Regions from separate parts of the Trichocoleus sp. Lan genome, predicted to be linked through region 1. Evidence: predicted binding sites of a transcription regulator. Region 1 holds the regulator's gene; the other holds the start of a gene.
What was found. The regulator NtcA, encoded in region 1, controls nitrogen genes in cyanobacteria. The targets are predictions, from matches to a motif close to TTTGTANNNNNNNNTACAAA.
Positions count from the first base shown of each region.

Region 2: the regulator NtcA is predicted to act here: its motif matches at 3,452-3,471, upstream of NDA03_RS17850 (DUF4327 family protein).

Region 1 covers NZ_JAMPKA010000003.1:147,977-152,625, forward strand. Annotated here, with positions in the region: gene fabI (enoyl-ACP reductase FabI) at 1-776, opposite strand, end outside; gene ntcA (global nitrogen regulator NtcA) at 1,156-1,827, shown strand; gene NDA03_RS03695 (DUF3084 domain-containing protein) at 2,075-3,676, shown strand; gene NDA03_RS03700 (pre-16S rRNA-processing nuclease YqgF) at 3,751-4,155, shown strand; gene NDA03_RS03705 (DUF3146 family protein) at 4,219-4,482, opposite strand.
Region 2 covers NZ_JAMPKA010000019.1:107,920-112,568, reverse strand. Annotated here, with positions in the region: gene guaA (glutamine-hydrolyzing GMP synthase) at 1-448, shown strand, start outside; gene NDA03_RS17870 (cation diffusion facilitator family transporter) at 649-1,581, opposite strand; gene NDA03_RS17865 (hypothetical protein) at 1,727-2,068, shown strand; gene NDA03_RS17860 (hypothetical protein) at 2,154-2,276, shown strand; gene NDA03_RS17855 (hypothetical protein) at 2,316-2,708, shown strand; gene NDA03_RS17850 (DUF4327 family protein) at 3,130-3,372, opposite strand; gene NDA03_RS17845 (glycoside hydrolase family 3 N-terminal domain-containing protein) at 3,668-4,649, opposite strand, start outside.

The DNA of each region.
Region 1 (4,649 bases):
TACATCCCCATAATCTCGTATCCCGCATCGACATACAGCACCTGACCTGTAATGCCACTTGCCAAATCGCTACACAAGAAAGCAGCCGCATTTCCCACTTCTTTCTGAGTTACAGTGCGTCGCAGCGGTGCTACTTCCTCAACGTGATGGATCATATCCAGGATGCCACCTACCGCCGACGATGCCAAAGTGCGGATGGGACCTGCCGAAATTGCATTCACGCGAATATTCTGTGGACCTAATTCAGATGCCAGGTAACGGACACTCATTTCCAATCCAGACTTGGCAATTCCCATGACGTTGTAGTTGGGGATCACCTTAACGCCGCCTAGATAAGTCAGCGTGACAATGCTGCCACCTTCTGTCATCAGTGGTTTTGCTGACCCAGCAAGTTGCACCAGAGAATAGGTACTAATTTCTAGAGCTTGGGTGAAGCCAGCGCGGGTAGTGTTGCTAAAATCACCTGATAAATCTTCCTTGTTCGCAAAAGCAAGACAATGGATCAGGATGTCTAGCTTGCCCCACTTATCGCGGATGGCGTCAAATGTAGACTGAATTTGGGTCTCATTCTGGACATCGCAGGGTAAAAATAAGCTGGGGTTGAGGGGTTCTACCAACTCTGCCACTTTTTTTTCAAAGCGGCCTCGGTCGTCTGGCAGGTAAGTCACTCCTAGATTCGCACCCGCTTGGTGCAGTTGCTGAGCAATCCCCCAGGCGATCGATCGATTGTTGGCAATGCCGGTGACAAGGGCGTTTTTTCCGGTTAAATCTAGCATAAATGTCGATTTTGAAGGCAATATTAGAGGATATCCGATTTAGGGGAGTATTCAAGATCGCGATCGCCCGGAGCAAGGCTGTCTAGTACGGGTAAGGAGCGTGCCTCCTTACTCACCATGCATCCCACCCGATAGCGCAGATACTGTCAAGATATCAACATTTTCCGTCATAATCTTACTTGCCTTGAGCAGGGAGAGAACTAAAGAAGGTAGCCGGGGAAACTACTTTAAAATTTTGTATCAAATAGCACAAAAACCGCTTGGAAGTCAGTTTATCTGTGTCTAATGTCAGAAAACTCTCATAGTTGTTTTGCTATGGTTAAAGTTCCTCCGACAGAAAGTTGCAGAAGTCTGTAGGGCAGCATTTAGGAAAAAGGAAGTGGCAGTGACGCAAGATAGACCGCTAGCAGCTGTGTTCCGTCAACTGGGAGGTGGGGCGTTTCCACCCGTGGTGGAAACTTTTGAGCGGGGCAAGACGATCTTTTTCCCAGGAGACCCGGCTGAACGGGTATACTTTTTGCTCAAAGGTGCAGTAAAGCTGTCTCGCGTGTATGAAGCTGGGGAAGAAATTACCGTGGCGCTGCTGCGAGAAAACAGCGTTTTTGGAGTACTGTCCTTAATTACAGGGCATCGTTCGGATCGGTTTTATCACGCTGTAGCATTTACGCCAGTGGAGCTGCTTTCGGCACCGATCGATCAGGTAGAGCAATCGCTCAAGGATAATCCGGAGCTATCGATGTTGATGCTGCGAGGGCTTTCTTCGCGCATTTTGCAAACAGAAATGATGATTGAGACATTAGCTCACCGAGATATGGGATCGCGCTTGGTGAGTTTTCTATTGATTCTGTGCCGTGATTTTGGCGTTCCTACCGCCAATGGAATTACGATCGATCTGAAGCTTTCTCATCAAGCGATCGCAGAAGCAATCGGCTCCACCAGGGTAACTGTCACCCGCTTACTGGGAGATTTGCGGGAGGAAAAAATGATTTCTATCCACAAGAAAAAAATTACGGTACACAACCCAGTTACACTGAGTCAGCAGTTTACTTGAAAACAGCTAGAGGCTCTCGTCAGGTTGTAGGTTAGGTTGTTGGTTAAAACGGCATGGTAGCGCGAGCAGGTTATCCAGTTTTAACATTTAGTCGGGAGTTGAGTTAAAAGGTGTCAGGTTTTAAGCGGATAGTTTTCAACCTTCCAACCTTTAACCTTTCCGATTTCACCTTCGATCTTTAATTCCTGTTAACCCTTTCTCTAGCCTGCGATGCGATAGGCTGTAACTGGAATGACTGTAGCAGACAATGACCGACAGTGCGCTCTTCCTGATTTTGTCTATTTTAGTGTTGGGAAGCGTCATCGCAACGGTAGGCGATCGCATTGGCACGCGCGTGGGAAAAGCACGCCTGTCGTTGTTCAATCTGCGTCCCCGCAAAACAGCTGTTTTGGTAACGATTCTGACAGGGCTAACGATTTCTGCCTCAACACTAACAATCATCTTCGCGACCAGCGAACAATTGCGGATTGGAGTTTTTAGACTCCAAGAAGTGCAGAAAAAACTCAAGACAGCAAGTAAGGATATTGCTAAAGCGAACGAGCAGAAACGGAAAACCGAAAGCGAACTTGCTAAAACCGCCGCCCAAAAAGAGCAAGTAGAGAAGGAACTCGCTCAAGCTCGCACCCAGCAATCTGTCGCTCAGCAGCGCTTAGATGCGATTAATCGATCTTTGGCAGCTGCGCTGGCTAAACAAGGCCAGACGGAGGCGCAACTAAATCAGACTCAAAGCGAACTGACCCGGGTTGCCAGCAGCTTTCAGCAAACCCAAAAACAGCTTACATCTGTCTCAGGGCAAGCCAAGACGCTACGTTCCGAAATCCAACAACTTCAAGCAGAACGCCAAGAACTCCTCCAGCAGCGAAATCAAGTCAGAGCTGAAATTACTGAATTCAAAGCGAAAGTGACTCAGCGCGACCAAAAAATTGCCCAGCAAGACCGAGCAATTAGCCAACGCGATGAGCAAATTCTCAAGCGGGATCAAGCCCTTGTCGAACTTGATGAGAAACTTGCTGCCTTTCGGAAGAGCCTGAGCGATCGCGATGAGCAAATTGCCCAGCGAGACAAAGCCTTATCTCTACTTGACAACAAAATTTCTCAACGAGATGAGGTGATTGCCCAGCGAGAAAATCGCCTTAAAGAACTCGAAAAACAACAAGCTTCCCTAGAGCAGGAAGTGGCAACCTTAGAACAGTATTACCAGTCTTATCAAACTTTGCGTCAGGGTAGTCTGGCACTGCTGCGCGGTCAGGTTCTGGCGGCTGGCGTTTTTCGTATTGTCGAGCCAGCCGCAGCCCGACAGGTCATTGAGCAGCTATTACGGGAAGCGAATCGGACAGCGATTAAAGCGACCCAACCCGGTCTCAACAAGGTGGCGAACGAACGGGTCGTGCAAATTACAGAGGCACAGGTCGAGCAACTGATCAACCAGATTCAGGATGGTCGAAACTATGTAGTCCGAGTTTTTTCGGCTGGTAACTATGTCCAGGGAGAAAAGCAGGTACAAGTCTTTGCAGACGCCGCACCCAATCAAGTTGTATTCCGCACTGGTGAAGTCGTAGCAACGACATCTGCCGATCCTTCAAACATGACCGACCAACAAATTCGGCAGCGGATTGACCTGCTGCTTGGAGCATCCCAGTTCCGAGCCACTCGCGCGGGGATTTTAGGAGATACAGTTCAGGTTGGCGACAATCGAATTGTTAGCTTGATTCGGTTTATCGAGCAGTTGAAAAAGCACAATAAGCCGATTTCTCTGAAAGCGGTCGTGGCAGAGGACGCCTATATTGCCGGACCCATGAAATTAAATTTGGAGGCAGTTGAAGACGGAGAAGTTGTGGTGAGGATGTAATTTATTAGTCATGAGTGATGAGATGATGACTAATGGCAATTAACCATTCGTAAATTAGCAATTAGCCAATTCAGATGATTTTAGGGTTCGATCCAGGGCGCGATAAGTGTGGTTTAGCCGTAGTGGGGAAAGACAATTCTCTGCATTACCACGAGGTTGTACCGGCAGAAGCAGCGATCGCAACGATCCTTGACTTATGTGAAGAGTACCCGATTGATACTTTGGTGATGGGCGATCAAACCACTTCCAAAAGTTGGAAAAAGAAACTTCAGCAATTTCCAACGTCGGTGCCGATTGTCCTGGTAGATGAGCGCTACAGTACATTGGAAGCACGCGATCGCTATTGGCAAATGTACCCTCCCCAAGGTTTAGGACGCCTGATTCCCCAAGGTATGCGGAGTCTCCCCCGACCAATTGATGACATTGTTGCTATCCTCCTGATCGAAAGATACATGAAGCAACGAGAGACTAGGAACTAGGAAACTCTGCCATTCTTGACTTTCTTAATTTAAACCGAACTCAAAACTCAAAACTCAAAACTTTTAAAGTTCCGCCCGGATCGTAAACGCATAGTCTCCTCCAGGCTCTAGCTGGTAATCTTTCTGTTCTAAAAATCGACCCAGAGGTTCCTGAATTAAAGCGCGTCCCAAAGAAGGTGTCACCGACAATTGACCCTGTCGGAAACACCACTGGAACTGCCATTCATATTCCGCCGCCGTGACTTCGCCTGCTAGAAAGCCCCGTTGCCAGGAAAGATGGGTAATTCGGACGTGGGCAGTAGTTTGGGGTAAACGCTTAGAACTCACAATCGCTGTGCCGATCAAATACCTATTAGCAGCAACAATACTAAACTTATTGCGATCGCCTTCGAGATAACATCATTCTCACAGCTGATACTGAGCTGGCACGAACCGTGTAAAAATATCCCTCTGGATATGGAAAGTGCCAGACTAGATCCGTATTGACTAGGATG
Region 2 (4,649 bases), on a different contig from region 1:
AAAATTGTTCAAAGATGAAGTGCGAAAAGTCGGTCGCTCGATTGGATTGCCAGAGGAAATTGTACAACGGCAACCCTTCCCCGGCCCCGGACTGGCGATTCGCATTTTGGGCGAAGTGACGGCAGAACGGTTAAATATCCTGCGGGATGCTGACTTAATTGTTCGTCAGGAAATTAATCGCCAGGGGATGTACCACGACTTCTGGCAAGCTTTTGCCGTGTTGCTGCCGATCCGCAGCGTAGGCGTAATGGGCGATCAGCGCACCTACGCTTACCCGATTGTCTTGCGCTTTGTTTCTAGCGAAGATGGCATGACGGCAGACTGGGCGCGTGTTCCCTACGATTTGTTGGAAACGATTTCCACCCGAATTGTGAATGAAGTTCGGGGGGTGAATCGTGTGGTTTACGATATTACTTCTAAGCCGCCTGGAACTATCGAGTGGGAATAATAAAGTAGTCAGGATTTTTAACGCAAACGTAACCAAAGGTTAACGCAAAAGTACGCAAAGTTTTAGAGACGGGGCTGAAGCTCCGTCTCTTTTTGGCTTGACAGAACGGTTCAACTTTATTTTGAAATAAATTATGTTTTCTTTAACTTTTGTGGAAAACTCGTAAAATTCTGTGGAAAAGTCCCCTCATCTGTGGAAAACTACCTAGATTTTGATTCTGCTTCGTAGGTAATTTGATCGGATTGGTAAGCAGGTGGCTCGATGTGAATCAAAATTCGGACGGGGCTAAATCTTTCTTTTAGGCGGTTCTCGACTTCTTCTGTAATTTGGTGGGCAGTTTCTACATCGGTGACGTCTACAATCAAGTGCATTTCGATGAATACCTGACGCCCAACAACGCCTCTAGAAGCAATTTCGTGACAATTAATCACTCCTGGAACTTGGATGACGATCCCATGAATGGCTTCGGGCGCGATCGCCATCTCATCGACTAGCCAGGGCAAATTATCTTTAATCACCTTCCAACCACTGCGAAACACTAACAAGGCAACGGGAAAGGAGAGAATAATATCCAACCACTGAAGTTGCGGCAGATTCAATACCTGTCCTTGCCAGACGCCAATCAACCCACCCAAAACAGCAATTGTCACCCAGACATCGCTCATGGTGTGCTGGGCATCTGCAATCAAAATGGGGCTGCCTACCTGCTGCCCAACATGGCGTTCGTAGAACGTGACAAAAATATTCACGCCCAGCACAATCAGCAGCAACCACAGCTCTGAGGGGGAAATGATGACGGGTTTACCACCACCGCTGAGAATTCGCTCAATTGCCCCTTGCAGAATTTCAAAGCAGGCAATTCCTAAGAAGGCGGCAATTCCTAACGCTCCCACACCTTCAAATTTCTGGTGTCCGTAAGGATGATCCCGATCGGGTTGAGGTGAAGAAAATCGGCTGGCAATTAATCCCAAAATGTTGTTGGCGCTATCGGTAACGCTATGCAAGGCATCCGCTAGCAAGCTGAGAGAACCCGTCCACGACCCCAGCACTGCCTTCAACGTCATGACGAACAGATTGAGCAGTAGGGTAATGATTAAAACCTTACGCACTGCCGAGCGGTTATCTGCTACCACAGAATTTTCCTCACTCGCCATTTAGAGTTCTATGGCATTCAGTCTAAAGCTTATGACTTCACCTTGCATCTATCCTCTTGTAAATGCTGTCTGTTCTAAGTTATGAGTGATAAGTTGATTCACAATTCAAAACTCTTGATTGCTCATGTCTTCTTCAAAACTCATCCTCAACTTAGTTGAAGGTTCTGTTTCCTTTAGCTTTACGCCCCAGGCAGCCCAAGATTTACAAGGCGCGATCGCTCAGTTGATGCAGAGTCTCAAAGTCATTGCAGGTGGCGGCGGCAAAACCAATCCCCAAAAACCAATGGAATATCGATACACGGGGGATGTCTTTCTAGAGATTTTCTGCAATCCTAATATCTGGCCGACTCCCTTTGCCGCTAAAGTTTTGATCTCCCTCCGAGATGACCGCATTCGCCTGACTACGGAGGCAGAACTTACTCGCTTAATTGAGGATGTTAATCAGTATTTAGAACAGATGGGCTAAAACTGGGCGGGCAAATGGTTTCTTTAGATTCTTTCTTAGGACGGATGCTACTACCCTAAGAATTCTGCAAAATGTCCCTTTGTGTGTGCTAAATGGTAGCATTAAGACGCCAGATCCTGCGTTTGTTTACTCGCTTGGCGGAAAGCCGAAAGCTAGAAACTTAAAAGTGAGTGGTGCCGAGCGGTTATTTATCGAAAGCGATCGCTAAGGGCTGTCTAACCTTCATTCAATCTGACTGATTTATCTAATGAACTCTAATAATCTGCTGGAGTTAGTACAAAAAGGATTTCGCGTTACTTTGGGTGCAACCGCTTCTCTAGTTGAGAGCGTACAAGACACTCAAAAGCGAGAGCAAAATCTTGAGCTGTTAAAGTCAGACGTCAATCTGGTGGTTCAACAACTAGCAGAAAAAGGAGAGATTACGGAGCTTGAAGCCCGCACTTTCCTGAATTCTCTAATGGCGCAAGCCAATGATGCAGCTAGCACACAATCTTCTGGAACTCCGAGCCGCCCTGCGACAACGCCGGTGACAACGGTTGCCCAGCCAGATACGCAATTGGAGCTAGAGGAGCTAACTGCACAAATTGCTGCAATGCGAACTGAGTTAGAAAAGCTGCGCGACCCCAACTCAGGGATTTAGGTCGGGGATTGCTAGCAGCTTTATCAAAGCATTTATTAGGCTTGCTCCTAGTAGCCTATCTGAAGGTTTGTGCTGAGCAAAACGAAGGACTTGAAGTGTTGTCACGCATCTCGGTTTGAGCAGAGATCCTGCAAAGAGATTTGTGCGATCGCAGCGCGATTGTTGATGACAACGTTACGCCAACGCTCCACAACGTTTTGCTCAGAATGGCATCTTCACTTTTTGGATAGGTCTAAGAAGCGAACTTAATTATTCGCACTAGAAAGAATCAGAATATTCTCCAAACCAGGCTAATTAAGAATCAACAGGTGAAAGAATAAAAGCAGTCTTTCCTTAAGTTGAGACAAGCGTGGAATCAAGCTTGTCCTGAGTTTCACTGTTTTCAGTGGAACTGTAGGATTGTCTTAAAGGTAAAAAAATATCAATCGTTGTCCCATTGTTCTTGCCCCATCAGATCGCCGATGCGATCGCGGAGTAAGATATTGCATCTTTCTAATTCACACTCAACACAAACCCACTCCCGTGCAGGGATGTACTGGCACAGAACGTAGATGGGTTGCTGACGAGTCACAATTCCTTTCTCCACTAATTGACGGGCTTCTTCTTGAAGAACGTCGATGGAGTATTGCACAGATGATTTAGGCGGCATTATATCAGCAGTCATGGTCTCAGCCTCGAAACTAACGAGCTACGACTATAACTTAATATAATCCAATACTGCCTAGCGCGGAAATAATTTTTGAACAGTATATCAAGTTACAAATGAATTTATTCGTTTAATAAGGATTTCAAAAGTCAGGGAACTTTGACATAAAAATATATCCTTATGCTGATGAAATTGTTGAAGGACGGGTCTATTTATAATTAAGCCTGTATTTTCAAATTGAAGACACCGTAAATAATCGGTGATAACGGTTATGACATTGATTAACAAAATTAATCAATGTGCTGCACAGTTGCTAAATGCTTAGAGCTGGGGCACCGAACAAAACTTCAAGGGCGATCGCCTGAGCTGCTGGCATCTGTCCGTAAGAAAACACACAAGGGATATGTGGGGGCAGGTGTGGGAGAAACTGTTCCAGAAGATAAGGACTGCCGTAAATCACTAGCGCTTGGAGTTCGGCATTGCCTAAGAGTTTTTTAAACAAGTCCTGAGCCAACGGTGTCAAGCCAGCACTGCCTCGGAAAGGATTCCCACGGATGAACAGCTGGAGTAGGGTTGGCTGGGCATTTAAACCCGATTTATGATAAAACACCCAGCCAGGAATTAAGGTGGTGTGGGGATCGAGTAGTTGGAGTTGATAGCCGTGCTGTTTGGGCAGAGCCACAGCCGGTGCTTGTTTATCGAGAAAATCACAATTCAGGGTGTCATCCACCACGATTAAGTTGCGTAAGTTGCCCTGACTGGGAAGTAAAGGAATTTCGCCATGAACGACGAGTGCCTCTCGCACGATGTTGGCAGATGTGGCGAGGGCGTGTGGTTGAGCTAGTTGGAGGAGATGGGGAGGGAATGGTGAAGGCGCTGGTTGGACTTCAGGCGCGATCGCCCTTGCCTCTACAGGCGGCTGTGCTGTGCCTTGTTGGACTCGGCGCTTGGCTGTCCAGATACGCTCAACAGAGGCACGAATTCGCGCCTCTGAAATGCGTCCCTGTGCTACCGCGTCGCACACCGCTTGGATAGCACCCGCAGGATCGACTGGCATCAGCAAAATATCTGCACCGGCTTCGACAGCTAAGACTGGAGCTTCATTTGCTCCATAGCGGTTGGCGATCGCTCCCATCACCAATGCATCGGTAACAATTAATCCTTCAAATCCCAGCTGTTGCCGCAGCAGTTGAGTCAAAATCGGTTCGGAAAGGGTGGCAGGGCGTTCGGCATCCCAAGCCGGGATCAGGAGATGGGCACTCATTACGGCATCTACACCGGAGGCTGTACCCGTA